DNA from 3 places in the Thalassotalea sp. PLHSN55 genome. Region 2 is predicted to be linked to each of the others. Evidence: predicted binding sites of a transcription regulator. Region 2 holds the regulator's gene; each other region holds the start of a gene.
What was found. Region 2 encodes sigma-54, which starts transcription at its own class of promoters, with help from an activator protein. Its sites were predicted from a motif close to GTTGGCACGNNNNTNGNNT; they were not measured.
Positions count from the first base shown of each region.

Region 1: a site for sigma-54 is predicted at 2,079-2,097, ahead of ACRRSQ_RS05830 (DUF2726 domain-containing protein). Genes of this name have one in related genera too.
Region 3: a site for sigma-54 is predicted at 3,065-3,083, ahead of ACRRSQ_RS00570 (DUF2884 family protein). Genes of this name have one in related genera too.

Region 1 covers NZ_JBPDIH010000002.1:633,974-638,863, reverse strand. The annotation lists gene ACRRSQ_RS05840 (cobalamin biosynthesis protein CobD/CbiB) at 1-416, opposite strand, end outside; gene mtnN (5'-methylthioadenosine/S-adenosylhomocysteine nucleosidase) at 449-1,159, opposite strand; gene ACRRSQ_RS05830 (DUF2726 domain-containing protein) at 1,345-2,016, opposite strand; gene ACRRSQ_RS05825 (dUTP diphosphatase) at 2,134-2,763, opposite strand; gene ACRRSQ_RS05820 (DUF2956 domain-containing protein) at 2,906-3,226, shown strand; gene ACRRSQ_RS05815 (SDR family oxidoreductase) at 3,270-4,049, opposite strand; gene ACRRSQ_RS05810 (DUF3604 domain-containing protein) at 4,494-4,890, shown strand, end outside.
Region 2 covers NZ_JBPDIH010000006.1:139,373-144,262, forward strand. The annotation lists gene kdsC (3-deoxy-manno-octulosonate-8-phosphatase KdsC) at 1-506, shown strand, start outside; gene lptC (LPS export ABC transporter periplasmic protein LptC) at 503-1,069, shown strand; gene lptA (lipopolysaccharide transport periplasmic protein LptA) at 1,113-1,553, shown strand; gene lptB (LPS export ABC transporter ATP-binding protein) at 1,556-2,284, shown strand; gene ACRRSQ_RS13175 (RNA polymerase factor sigma-54) at 2,373-3,881, shown strand; gene hpf (ribosome hibernation promoting factor) at 3,908-4,195, shown strand; gene ptsN (PTS IIA-like nitrogen regulatory protein PtsN) at 4,218-4,667, shown strand; gene rapZ (RNase adapter RapZ) at 4,672-4,890, shown strand, end outside.
Region 3 covers NZ_JBPDIH010000001.1:116,714-121,603, forward strand. The annotation lists gene arfB (alternative ribosome rescue aminoacyl-tRNA hydrolase ArfB) at 1-132, shown strand, start outside; gene ACRRSQ_RS00555 (peptidylprolyl isomerase) at 601-1,539, opposite strand; gene ACRRSQ_RS00560 (RNA methyltransferase) at 1,798-2,313, shown strand; gene ACRRSQ_RS00565 (cold-shock protein) at 2,604-2,813, shown strand; gene ACRRSQ_RS00570 (DUF2884 family protein) at 3,131-3,913, shown strand; gene ACRRSQ_RS00575 (hypothetical protein) at 4,108-4,425, shown strand; gene ACRRSQ_RS00580 (tRNA-uridine aminocarboxypropyltransferase) at 4,651-4,890, shown strand, end outside.

The DNA of each region.
Region 1 (4,890 bases), on a different contig from region 2:
TTTTCTGACTCACGTAATAAAAAAGGCTGCAGGAGTTGTTTCGCGTGGTACTTTTGTTGAGCAGATAAGGCGTTAGCAATTTTTTTGTTTTGGCTGAATAAGTCGACGCCGTCAATCGCAATATAAAGGAGAAATCCTTGCCAGAGCCACAGCACTGCAACGAAAGTTTCAAAGAGCCATAATATCGCCACAAGAGGAGCGAAAGTTATAGCAAAAGCAACAAGGCCAGCAACGGTTTGTTGGCTATGGCTATTTTCAGCCTTGTTAACTTTATTGGCTAAGCTTTGGCAATAGAACTGAAAAAAACGCCAAGGTTGGTGAGCAACCAAGTGAGTTAAAATGGCTTTTATTAAAATAACGGTAAAAGCCATTAACACCGATTGTAGCCAAGAAGGGAGTTCAGCAAAACTTGCCATGATAGTGGCTCTTTTATTGTTTTAAGCTGATATTAGCTTAATGATTTCCCTTGTAAAGCATTTAACATATTCAGCACTAATTGTGACGAATTTACCGAGGCTGTTTCTAAGTAGGCTTCAAAAGAGGTTGGCGATTCTTTTCCGGCAATATCAGACATCGAGCGAATAACGACAAAGGGTACTTTAAATTGATGACAAGTATGGGCAATGGCGGCGCCTTCCATTTCAACAGCTGCCATGGTTGGGAAATTTTTTCTCGCTTTGGCGATATCGTCTTCTGCGGTCATAAAGGTATCACCTGTAGTAATTAAACCCACGAGTGTTTGAATATTTTCAAGTGAACTAATACCTGCTTTTGCCGCCTCCACTAACTGAGGATGCGGAATATAGGCTGGTGGATTTGCAGGAAGTTGACCTACTTCATAACCGAATGCGGTCAAGTCGACATCGTGATACCTTACTTCATCGCTGATAACAATATCACCAACTTTTAATGATTGTTCAAATCCGCCGGCAGAACCTGTATTTACTACATAGTCAGGTGAAAATTTGTCGATCAATAATGCGGTTGCTAATGCCGCTGCAACTTTACCAATGCCTGATTGCACAATAACGACATCGTTACCGTCAAGTTGCCCTTGATAAAACTGGTAACCTGCAATTTCTGAGGTTTCGATATTGGTAAGTTTGCTTTTTAAAATAGCAACTTCTGGCTCCATTGCGCCAATAATGCCTGCTTTCATGATTTTTCCAAGTGAATGCGTTGTAAATATTGCAGGGGATTATAGCGCGGCTAAGCCTAGATTAAAAATTAACTCTGTTGTTAATCAACAACGCTTGCGGCTTGTCATGGGTAATAAAAAAGCCTCAACTGCGAAACAGTTAAGGCTTAGTTTTTATTGTTTTAGTGAGCTAGTGTTTTATTGTTTTAATGTGGCAAAGCAGCCATGTTTGGCTCAGGTGTGCGCACACTAGGCTTACTCGCCAACTGGAGCGCGTTTGCTTTCGCTTTTGCTCTCGCAGCGGTAGGGCTTATTGCACCAATATTTTTTGATCTATCTTTGATCATTGGCGCAGGGATCACCTTACCCTCTACTTTAGGTTTTACCGTAAACTTACCCATTATGCGGCTATGAATGCAGGCGCGAATTTCGGCTACAGTATAATTAGCTTTTACTTTGATGCGCACATGCGGAATTGACGCCGCTTCCAGTGCACCACTGACAAACCAATCTTTCTTGAGTTTGTAGCCACGTCCTTGCGTATCAACTAAATCAATCGCGCCCAATAATTTCATGGTTTCGCGTTCGCAAATAACAAAATCAAGGTACTTATTTTCGGCATTATTAACTGCTGTTTGGCTAGCACGACTTGAAACGCCTTTACGTACAGCAACAATGTCAGATAATTTTACTCGATTAATCACCCGGTATTTAGGGCCGACCGCTTGTTCAACTAATATTTGAAAGTTCTTCTCAGCGGGAGTAAATACACTGGCCTTGCTGTCAAAAGGGAAGGGGAAGCTGTTGTCATTTAGGCGACTGGCTAACATCGCGACCACAACAATCAGGCTGATCATGGCAAATAGAATAAGTTCCATATACATCTCCGGCAGTTCAAATTCTTGACGTTATTGATTAGCGTCATAGTAATAACTTGAATAAGCACTATTTGTGCCAGAGATGTTTTATATAGAAACAGGCTTAATTTTAATGGCTTAGCTAGGGTATTTAGCTTCTAACGCTTGATATAACTGCTGTTGAAAATCTGACGCTGTCACATCAAGGCTGTTCACCAACTTAGCTAATACTTCATTATCTTCTTCACCGTGCCACACTTTAATGTAACTGCCGTCTTTATAACCGTGATCTTGACGGAAGAAGTTTAACGTGTTTTTGCCCACGTATTGTTTAAATAGCTCGTTTAAATCCATATTCATTAAACGCATGCAATCGGCAAGTGCGATAGCGTCAAAGGCTTTATTGCTTACCGCTGCAGATGCCAAGTTTTCTAACGCAATTTTAAAGTCGCTTTCGTCTGAACCTTGGGTAAGTTCAGCGGCTAGCTCATTAGCAATATCTGTTACATCAGCGCCTGTCATTAAGCGTAAGCTTAAACCAAAATGAAAAATATCGACTAATTCAAGTTGCACTTGCGCAACGTCAATTTCTTGATGTTTCCACCATTTCCAACCGTGGTGATCTAACATTTCTGCACATTCAACCCAAATGGCGCGATACCATTCGTAGCCATTGTCGCGCCATGTTTCACTCACGCGTGAATTCATTGCGTCTTGCATGGTTAACATTTGGTTAATTTGATTTAATGCTGTTGAATTTTCGCTCATGGTATTCTCTAAAATTGCGGTAAATATTGAATGGCTGATAGTGTGCCGTACCCCGATAAAAGTAACAAGTAAATTACTGGATAATTGTTGTTGGATACCGTAATTTAATAGTCAGTTGAATATCACTAATCGTAATGAATAAATGAGCGAAAAATCATCAGTTGAAACCCAAAATGAAGCAATGAAAATTGCAAAAGGCACACAGAAAAAAGGCCAGAGTAAAGAGCAAACTAAACTTATTGCCCAAGGCATTGAAAAAGGCATTAGTGAATACAAAAAACAGCAAAAAGCCAAAGCGCGTGAACGAGATAAACTTAGAAAAAAAGAATTAAAAGCAAAGCAAGTTCAAGACATTGACAATGTTGAACAGCCGAAACCAGCCAGCAATTCATTTATCAACAAGCTACCTTGGGTATTGTTGCTGCTGAGCTGGCTTGTTTTTATTGTATTTACCTTAAAGTAAATACAATAAAAACGCATGTAATGGCGTGCGTATATGGCTTAATTTACATTGTGGAGTTAACTGCGCCGCCGTCGAGTAAAATATTCTGGCCAACAATAAAGCCTGCGTGCTCAGAGCATAAAAACGCACAACTTGCGCCAAACTCTGCAGCGGTGCCATAACGCCCAACAGGAATAGTTTCACAGCGTTGTTGTTGGGCTTCGTCTAGGCTGATACTTTGTAATTTGGCTGCGCCGGTATCTAGTGCTGTTGCGCGATCAGTGGCATGAATGCCCGGTTGTAAATTATTGATAGTTACGCCGTGTTTAGCAACCTGACGTGCTGTGCCGGCCACATAACCAGTTAAACCTGCTCGAGCAGAATTAGATAAGCCTAATACAGCAATAGGTGATTTTACCGAAACGCTTGTGATGTTAACTATGCGGCCCCAACCTTTTGCGATCATTGCTGGCAGTATGGCTTTCATCAGCGCGATAGGAGTGAGCATATTGGCATCTATTGCTGCGATAAAATCGTCTCTATCCCAATCGCTCCATATGCCCGGAGGTGGCCCTCCGGCATTAGTCACTAAAATATCTACTTTATCAGCAACCGCTAGTACTTTTTCTTGCCCTGATTCAGTGGTGATGTCGGCTGCAATTGCGATAACTTCGACTTGATAGGTCTCTTTAAGGTATTGCTCGGTTGCTAGTAACGCTTGTTCGCCCCTTGCGTTAATAATCACATTAACACCTTCAGCAGCTAATGCCTCAGCACAACCTCGGCCTAAACCTTTAGACGATGCGCATACCAAAGCCCACTTACCTTTTATTCCCATGTTCATAACATTATCACTTATTCGCTAACACCAAGCAGTAGATATCATTTACTACAGGCTTGGATGACAAAATTGTTATCTTATCATGGTAGTCAACATGCTCTAGTAAGCAACTAACTAAATCAAAAATAGTTTGTTTTCTCTTAACGGGTTATATCTTGTTAGTTAAAAGCTTTTTAAGTGAATAAACTGAATTTTATTAATTAAACTACCATTACCAATTATACAAATGTACAAAAATGTTTTGGGCGGTAAGGGTGTGTAATTTGCTCTTATATTTTACTGCCTTTACGTATACCCTTTCCAATAACATCTATACTTAAACCGAATCTCATTACATAAACCGTAAAAACCTTAAAGTAGCTCTTAAATTTATTTAAGTTGGTGCACAAAAGGTGGTATGTTGTGTTTTGTGGTGTTACATTTTTTTAACAATTTAAAGGTTCTATTATGAAACGTAATCTTATTACGTCGAGCTTGGTTAAATCGGCGTCGAAAAATAGCTTATATTGTCTTATGGTTGCCCTCTTAGCTGCAGGCTCTCAAGCTGTAGCTGGTCAGGATGGTGCAAGCGAACAAGCTCGTAAGCAGTATTCTCCTATGGCGGGTGAAAATTACCCGACTAATGTTTATTTTGGTGACACCCATAACCACACCGCAAACTCGGGTGATGCGTTTATGAATGGTAACCGTTTAGGCCCAGAAGAAGCCTATCGTTTTGCTCGTGGTGAAGAAGTTGTTTCTAATTCAGGTATTCCTGCCAAACTTAACCGTCCGTTAGACTTCTTAGTGGTTGCTGACCACGTTGAAGGCTTAGGTATCATGTATGAAGTCTATAACGGCAACC
Region 2 (4,890 bases):
CTCAAGCGAAAACAATTAAACTGTTAATTTGTGATATTGACGGCGTATTTTCCGATGGTCGTATATATTTAGGTAACGACGGTGAAGAATTAAAAGCATTTCATACCAAAGATGGTTATGGCATGAAAGCACTTGTTGCCAGCGGCGTTGATACCGCAGTGATCACTGGGCGAACATCAAACATAGTGGCAACGAGAATGCGCGCGCTGAATGTCTCAGACATTATTCAAGGTGAAGAAAATAAGCTGCCTACTTTGAAGAAACTTATCGCCGAGAAGAATTTAAGCCCTGAACAAGTTGCTTACATCGGTGATGACATGCCAGATCATGCCTGCATGCAATTTGTTGGTTTAGGCATTGCTGTTAACGATGCGCATCCGCAAGTCTTGAAAGACGCCAATTTAGTCACCTTTACTCGTGGCGGTTTTGGCGCAGTACGTGAAGTGTGCGACTTACTGATGACAGCGCAAGGCACATTATCCTTGGCCAGTGGCGCAAGTATATGAACAAACTTAATAGCTTAGCGTTTTCAATTTTTCTAATCGCTGTAAGCACGTATGCTGTGCTTGAGTGGATGGAAAATAAGGATAAAACCGCTGAAGTTATCTCTACCGACTTAGTTCCTGAATTTATCGCTGAGAATTTACAAAGCGACATTTTTAATGAAGATGGTCAACTAAGTTACGTGATTGACGCTCAGCGCATGGAGCACTTTTCTGATCTTTCACTCACTAATTTTGAACTTCCTCGGTATACCTTATATCCAAAGAATAATAGCTTACCGTGGAAAATGAGTGCTAACGAAGCCACTTTGTACGACAATAACCGTGTAATTCTAAAAAATAGAGTACGATTATATGCCACAGATAAAAATAGCTTGATCCAAGAAATAAACGGCAAATATTTAGAATTAGACTTAAATACGAATATTATTAGCTCAGAGCAAACCATTTTAATAAAGGGAAAAGGATTTACCATGTATGGTTCCGGGCTAATAGTTGACTTAAACACAACACAAATGACATTAACTGAACATGTTCAAACTATCTATAAAAAAACCACTAGCTAATTTAATATTAGCAGCGACCATACTAGGTATTTCCCCCCTAGCAATGGCAGAAAAAGCTGATTTTGAGCAAGAAATCACGATCAAATCTATCCGCCAGTCGGGTGATTTGAAAAATAAAATTATCAGTTACCTCGATGATGTCATTATCACGCAAGGTTCACTCGTGATCCGCGCAGATATGGTGCAAGTGCTTAAAAAAGCCGGTACCAATGACGATATTTACATTGCCAAAGGCAAACCTGCAACATTTGAGCAGCGCCTAGAAGATGGCACGCCTATCAAGTTACAAGCAGATGAAATTACCTATCAGGCTAACGAACACACCATTATTATTTCAGGTAACGCGCGACTGAGCCAAGAAGGCAGTGAAGTCTCAGGTAGCAAAATCATCTACAATACGTTAACAGAAAGACTCGAAGCAGAAAGTTATAGTAACGATACAGTCACAACGGTGTTAAAACCAAAAACCAAGGCCAAAGAATAACTATGTCAGCAACGTTATCTGCATCAGGGTTAGCAAAAGCTTACAAAGGCCGTAAGGTTGTTAAAAATGTCAGCTTAAAAGTAAGCTCAGGACAAATCGTTGGCTTACTCGGCCCAAACGGTGCCGGTAAGACCACCTCTTTTTACATGATTGTTGGTTTAGTGCCAAACGACAGTGGCAGCATTACTTTAGATGATGAAAACTTAACTTTACTGCCTATGCACGAACGTGCACGCAAAGGCATTGGCTACTTACCACAAGAAGCATCAATTTTTCGCAAATTATCGGTTTACGATAATATTATGGCGATACTGCAAACGCGAAAAGATCTTTCCGCGGTTGAAAAAGAAGAAAAACTTGAGCACTTATTAGAAGAATTCAACATTTGTCATATCAAAGACAATACCGGTATGAGCTTATCTGGCGGTGAACGACGTCGTGTTGAAATTGCACGAGCACTAGCGGCAGATCCTAAATTTATCTTGCTAGATGAACCGTTTGCAGGTGTCGACCCGATTTCAGTCGGCGATATTAAGAAAATTATTTTACAATTAAAACATCGAGGGATCGGCATTTTAATTACCGATCACAATGTACGAGAAACACTCGATGTATGTGAACACGCGTATATAGTTAGTCATGGTGAATTAATAGCTGAGGGTGACGCCGATCAAATTCTCGCTAATCAACATGTACGAGATGTATACCTTGGTGAGCAATTCACGCTATAGTTATATCCATAGGACAGATTATTTGAACACATGGTAGTTAACTTAGCTCATGATAAAAAATAAAATCAACAGGAAAATGATTACGTAGATGCGCCCTACACTACAACTAAAAATTGGACAACAACTAACCATGACCCCGCAATTGCAACAAGCGATCAAGCTGTTGCAATTGTCGACTTTGGATTTACAACAAGAAATTCAAGAAGCCTTAGAAAGCAATCCACTATTAGAAGTTGACGAAAGTGCTCCCACCACAAAAGACGAGAGCAGTAACGACTTAGAAGAGGCGTTTTCAGCAAATGCCACTGAAGCTGCTCCAGCTGCAACCGATGGTAGTGAAGATTCTGCGCCAACCATAGATGAAATTAGCACCACAGAAGCTATGGATAAAAGCGATATTCCTGAAGAACTCAATATCGATACGACATGGGATGAAAGCTATAGTGCCGGCACCTCAAACACAGGGGTAAGCAGCGCACCTTCTGAAGACTATACTTACCAAGGTGAAACCACCGACTCAATTCAAGATCACCTGCGCTGGCAAATGGAACTAACCCCATTTAGCGATACCGATCTCACCATAGCAACCGCGATTATTGATGCAATTGACGATGCTGGCTACTTAACTGTTACTAGTGAAGATATTTTAGAAAGTGTTGGCATCGAAGACGTTGAGTTAGACGAAGTTGAAGCGGTCATAAAGCGCATCAATATGTTTGACCCTATCGGCGTTGGTGCGCGTTCAATTGCCGAATGTTTATTAATTCAATTAAACCAGTTCGACGATGACACGCCGTGGCTTAAAGAAAGCAAAATAGTCGTTAGTGAACATATTGAATTGCTTGGTAGCCGTGACTATCGTCAACTTATGCGCAAAACGCGCTTAAAAGAAGATCAGTTACGTGAAGTTATTCGCCTAATTCAAACCTTAGATCCGCGCCCTGGCGACAGTGTTATCAAAGAAGATGACCAATACGTTATACCCGATGTATCAGTGGAAAAGAAAAATGGTCGCTGGGTGGTTGAATTAAACCCAGATACTGCGCCAAAGCTTTCGATTAATCAACAATATGCTGCGATGACACGCACTATGAAGTCATCAAACGACAGCCAATTTATTCGCTCAAACTTGCAAGAAGCCAAGTGGTTTATTAAAAGTTTAGAAAGTCGAAACGATACCTTATTAAAAGTGTCAAACTGTATTGTTCAGCGCCAACAAGGCTTTTTTGAACATGGCCCAGAAGCCATGCGCCCTATGGTTTTAAATGACATCGCTGAAGCGGTAGATATGCACGAGTCAACCATTTCTCGTGTTACCACACAAAAGTATATGCATACGCCAAGAGGAATTTTTGAGCTTAAATTCTTCTTTTCAAGTCATGTTAGTACCGAGAACGGGGGAGAATGTTCATCAACAGCTATCCGCGCATTAATCAAAAAACTTATTTCTGCGGAGATCCCATCGAAACCATTAAGCGACAGCAAAATGGCGGAAATATTAGCAGAACAAGGTATTAATGTCGCAAGGCGTACTATAGCCAAATATCGCGAGTCATTGTCTATACCGCCTTCAAACCAACGAAAAAGCTTACTTTAGTAACTAATTTATGAGGATTTAAGTCTATGCAAATCAATCTTACTGGACACCATGTAGAAATTACAGACTCTTTACGCGACTACGTAAACGAAAAATTTGCTAAATTAGAGCGTCATTTTGATCACATCAATAACGTATACGTTGTACTAACCGTCGAAAAATTAAATCAAAAAGCTGAGTCAACGGTGCATTTAAATGGCAGTGAAGTTCACGCATCAGCTGTAAACAGTGATATGTACGCCTCAATCGACGCACTAGTTGATAAATTAGATCGTCAAATCCTTAAATATAAAGGCAAAATTAGCCAGCACTAATTAACCCCAGCCATAAAAAATTATGAAGTTCCAAGACATTTTAACCCTAAACTGCACTCACTGTGCAGTTTCAGGGTCAAGTAAAAAACGTATTTTAGAACAAATATGCCTTACCGCGGCAGAACAGCTCGACGATATTTCGCAACAAGAATTATTAGAAAGTTTGATGGTACGCGAAAGAATGGGCAGCACAGGTATTGGCGGCGGCATTGCCATTCCACATGGCCGACTCCCCACTAGTTCAAAAATAGTGTGCGTGGTAGTCACCTCTGCGGAAGCCATTGCTTTTGACGCTGTCGACAACCGTCCAGTGGATATTTTTATTGCCTTATTTGTGCCTGAAGCAAGCTGCAAAGAACATTTAAATACGCTGCAAAGCATAGCAAAACTCTTTAGTGACAAACAAATTTGCAAAGGCGTTCGAAGCTGCACCACCGACCAGGAATTGTTTGAATTTATTCAACAACAATAAATAAATGAAGTTAATCATAGTAAGTGGCCGTTCAGGGTCAGGAAAGTCTGTTGCCTTAAGGGTTTTGGAAGATTTAGGCTATTATTGCGTTGATAATATCCCCGTTAACCTGCTACCCGCCCTAACCCATACCGTGATTAACGACTATGAAAATGTTGCGGTTAGCTTAGATGTGCGTAATTTGCCCGAGTTACCCAGCGATGTCTCAGAGATTATCGATTAC
Region 3 (4,890 bases), on a different contig from region 2:
ATAAAAGCGGCCACTGTCGTGCAAAAAGTACGGCGTATTACCAAACCGAGTAAAGCGGCTAAGCGCAAAAGGTTAGACAGTAAAAATAAGCGCTCGCAAGTGAAAACATTAAGAAGCAAAATAAGCTATTAAGCGAATTGACTTAATAACGTGGCTTAATCTAGCCACGAAAGTAACTAGAGCGTGTTGACCTTTGTAGTATAGATTTTGTTCGAATTAAACGTGATTTAATCAAGGCATAGCGATTGAAGTATAGTTATTCTATACAAATGAGCTATAACACAGAGTAAATCACGTTTAATCGAATCTTAATGACAGCGTTTATTGCGCATTTATACTACGTTACCCCACATGGATGTGGGGTAAGGTGACTTTGCAGGAGCATAAAGTCTTTATCGCCTATTTATGTGGAACAACCACACTGCATAGGCGCTGCCTTGTATAAATACGCAATATACTGCTGCAAAAATATACGTCAAAGATCAACATGCTCTAACTAAAATCAAACTATTAAAAATAGAAAAAAGACAAAGGTAATTAATCATTTACCCTCGTCTTTTTTATAATTTTGCTATTTTACAATGGTTAAATAGGCTTTTTTTAGCGTTTAAAAAGTCTTCTCATACGCATAGCTGCTAAAGCAAATAACCCTAAAAAGCCAAATGAGCCACCAGATGAGTCAGATGTATCTGGTGCTTGTGAACGTTCTGGATCTAACGGGTAGGCATCATTAATGTCGAGTACGCCATCACCATCGTCGTCATCATCTTTGTTGTTACCAATACCATCGCCGTCGGTGTCTAACCACTCACTTGCATCTTCTGGAAATGCGTCTTGATCATTTACTACGCCATCGTGGTCAGTATCAATCGAAAGTGTAGGTGTTAAATCGTCAGCTGTATTGACAGACGCATCAACGATGGTCACTTGATAAATAGTGACGTATTGATCAGACAGTGGATCAGGTAAATTAGCACAGCCCAACTCTTCTGCTTGATGCATAGGAATATCAGTAATACTGTTGTTATATACGCAAGTGCCTAAATTAGCGATTTTATCAACTACGACCATGCCGTCGCCAATCACCTCGCCAAAAGCGGTAAATCCGCCGTTTTGTAAATCGAGGTTTGCGCTGTTATCACCTAAGTTAAAAAAGAACTGACTGGTGGCACTGTTTGGGTCACCACCTAGTTTTGCCATAGCTATAGTTGCGCGGACATTAGAATAAATGGGTTCGTTAATAACCGCAGGATCTGTTTCAATGGGCTGTAAAAAAGATTCCTCATCAACATCATAACCACCACCTTGAATAATGAATTCATTGACACTGCGATGAATTACCGTATTGCTATAACTTGCTTTATTTACATAGCTGATAAAGTTTTCAACTGTTTTTGGGGTGGTTTGATCATAAAGGTTTACTTGAAAATCACCTTGAGATGTTTGAAATTCAACGATGGTCGCTGAAGATGTTGCCGATAAAAATAAACTACTGATAAGTGCTGACGTCGCTAAAGGACGAAAAATACGCTTGCTCATATTGCCTCGTTGTATGTCAGTAAAACTGCTCATGTTGTTGTGTTTTGTAATTATCTAAATGGTAAGTTGTTTTAATAGGTAACAACAAGCGCAAAGTTTGACTTAATTGTAACTGCGGCGTTTACAGAATTAATTTTGATGTTTAGATCTAAGACTTCAACAGCCCCTAACAATAATCGCTAGCTTTAGTGCGCGGCAACTGAGAAAATAAACTATCGATACTTTTCCCATATATTAGCGACTTTAACCTAGACACTTATGAAAAACTCTTATGTAGCCATCGGCTTAACTAATCCTAAAAGCCCAACGAATGTCGGCGCAGTTATGCGCGCAGCTGGCTGTTATCAAGCTGATGAGGTATTTTACACCGGTCAACGTTATGCGCGCGCAGCTAAATATAATACGGATACGAAAAATGTCGCTGATAAAATACCCTTACAAGCCAAAGAGGCATTGTTAGATGATATTGACCAAGACATTAAAGTTGTTTGTGTTGATTTAGTTGAAGGGGCGATTGCTTTGCCTGAGTTTGAACACCCGGAAAAGGCGCTATATATTTTTGGCCCAGAAGACGGGACCATTAGCCAAACGGTAGTTGACCAAGCACATGCGGTAGTTTATGTGCCCACGGTAGGTTGCATGAATTTAGCTGCATCGGTAAATGTTTTACTTTATGACCGACTAGCCAAATCGACACATCATCAAGATGGCGATCAGCTCATTAAAAAAAGTCGAGATACCAATAATAAAGTCAAAGTGAAACAGAAAAGCTAAGCCCGCAATAATTTGGCGTTTAATTATCTTACAAATCCCCATATTTTACTGGCTTTAAGCCCAATTACGTAAATGCATCGCAGAATAGGCAAAATAACTTGACTCGTGAATGATTTACTATAAACTTCGTCATAGCTTGAAAGTACGGCCTATATTTATGTATACCATTTCGATGTTTTTGTTAGTAACTCGTCCTGTTTTATAAGTAATAGCAACACTTCCAACACAACTGCTTATCTTAATGTTTAAGTTAAGCGCAAATTACTCAATAAATGAAATAGGATATTATTATGTCTAATACAACTACTGGTACAGTAAAATGGTTTAACGAATCTAAAGGTTTTGGTTTCATCGAACAAGAATCTGGTCCAGACGTATTCGCACATTTCTCTGCAATTTCTGGCGACGGTTTCAAAACTTTAGCTGAAGGTCAAAAAGTACAGTTTACTGTAACTCAAGGCCAAAAAGGTCCTCAAGCAGAAAACATCGTAGCTCTTTAATTTAAAGACGCTTAAAACGACATGTTTTAATTTATTAGCTTAGGCTGATAAATGGAAGGGTAAGACTAAGGTCTTGCCCTTTTTAGTTTCTAACCCTTTATTCTTTCTGCCAACTTCTAGCTTTCAACTTCTAGCTTTCGATAGCATTGTCAAATAAACCAAATAATGGCTTTATTGACCGATTTATTAATATCTATTTATGTTTGAAATTCCTATATACTTCTAACCTATTGTTTTTATGTAGATAAATAGTTGGCATTGCTTTTGATATAGATATAGCAAGTATTTGAAATGAATTAGCAATAAGGGAATTTATAATGAAATTATTTTTAAGCACAATTTTGTTAGCAACAGCTTGTAATGCCTCCGCTCACAGTGATTGTGATGTTGAACTAGAAGGCGGCGTAAGAGTTGAACAACACATGGTTGAATTTTCAAAAGATAAACGCGTTATTTATCGCATTGAGAATGACCAAACACTTTTTATTAACAACGAAATCGTTACTTTAAATAATGACCAACAAGCTTTGGTTAGCCAGTATTCCACTGACGTTAAAGCGATTGTGCCACAAGTTAAAGGTATTGCCGTCTCAGCAATCGATTTAGCGATTGATGGCGTAAATATGGCGTTTAATGAGCTCTTAGGTGAGGGTAACGATGTTAGCTCTGAACTTACCGAACAACTATCGTCTATCCGTAATGATATTGAACATAAGTTTTCAACTGAACAAGGCTTTTACATTGACGAAGACGGCTTTGCTGGTGATGAAGTGTTTGGCGAAGAATTTGAACACAAAATTGAAAATGCTGTTGAACAAGCCGTTGAAAAATCGTTAGGTAGTTTAATGATTGCTTTAGGCAAAGAGATGCTATTCTCCGGCGGTGATGCAGACGCTTTTGAAGCGCGTATGGAAGCGTTTGGTGAGAAAATAGAAACAGACATGGAATTAAGAGGCGAGCAAATAGAACAACAGGGTGAAGCTTTATGCCAGGCAATTCGCCAGTTAGATCAATTAGAAGAGCAACTAAAAGCAGAATTTGAAGCGCTGGAAAAGGTTAATACCATTTCTGTCAGTGGCCACGATCGCCATAATATTTAATTCATTAGCTGTTAAGGAAAGAGCGCAATACCTACTAGGTGTCGCGCTCTTTTTTATTCTAGAGAAGCATTGTGTGTTAAGTCGCAAAAGTAGCAGCAAAAAATTTACAATGAATGTTTCCTAAGATAATGAAACTATGTGATATTAATGTAAATCAGTTTAAATAATCAGCTAGTTAACAATATCGAGGTTTCATGAAATTTATTACACTACTGTCAACATTACTATTGGTAGGAGCAAGCCAAGCTACATCATTTTCCTATGACGATATTGCTAAACGAAATAGTGGTGCAGCGTTAACCGATGAGAAATTTATTGAGGCGAAAATGCATGGCGAGTGTTTAGTTGGTTTAAAGAAGCTTAACTTTAAAAAGAACAAACAGTTTGATCCTATTGCTGAATGGACCAATTTCCGCACTGTATCTCTGCTAGAGCAATTTCCGCCTTGTCAGGTTTTAGTGATGATGGAAGTCGCGCAAAAGGAATTGAAGAAACAACTGGTTTCTGAATAACAAATTAGTGCTAAGAAGAATGCGTAAATTGCTTAGCAGTTATGTTTTTGCACAATAAAAATTAAAAGTGATTAGGGGGGGGATCTTTCGAGGTTAAATTTTGTTCAAAGTAAACACGAAAGAACAACAGCCCTTAGTGTATTAATTAGCATTCCCTTTTGCTAATCGAGACAAAGCGCGGTACATTAGCGGCCCTGACATTACCTCATCTTATATTTGCCTATTATGCATGCCGTTGAACGCCTTTATCGCTATCGAAAAAGTTTAAGTACGACTGAATTTAAAGCGCGTGGTCAGCGGGTCGTTCGCTGTGAAAAATGTCGAGTTAGTATTAATTACTGTATTTGTGACATGGCGCCGCAGGTTGAAAGTGGTGTGAGCTTTTTGTTGTTGATGTACGACACTGAAGTGCTAAAACCGAGCAATACAGGGCGTTTAATTGCGGATATTGTGCCAGATACGCAT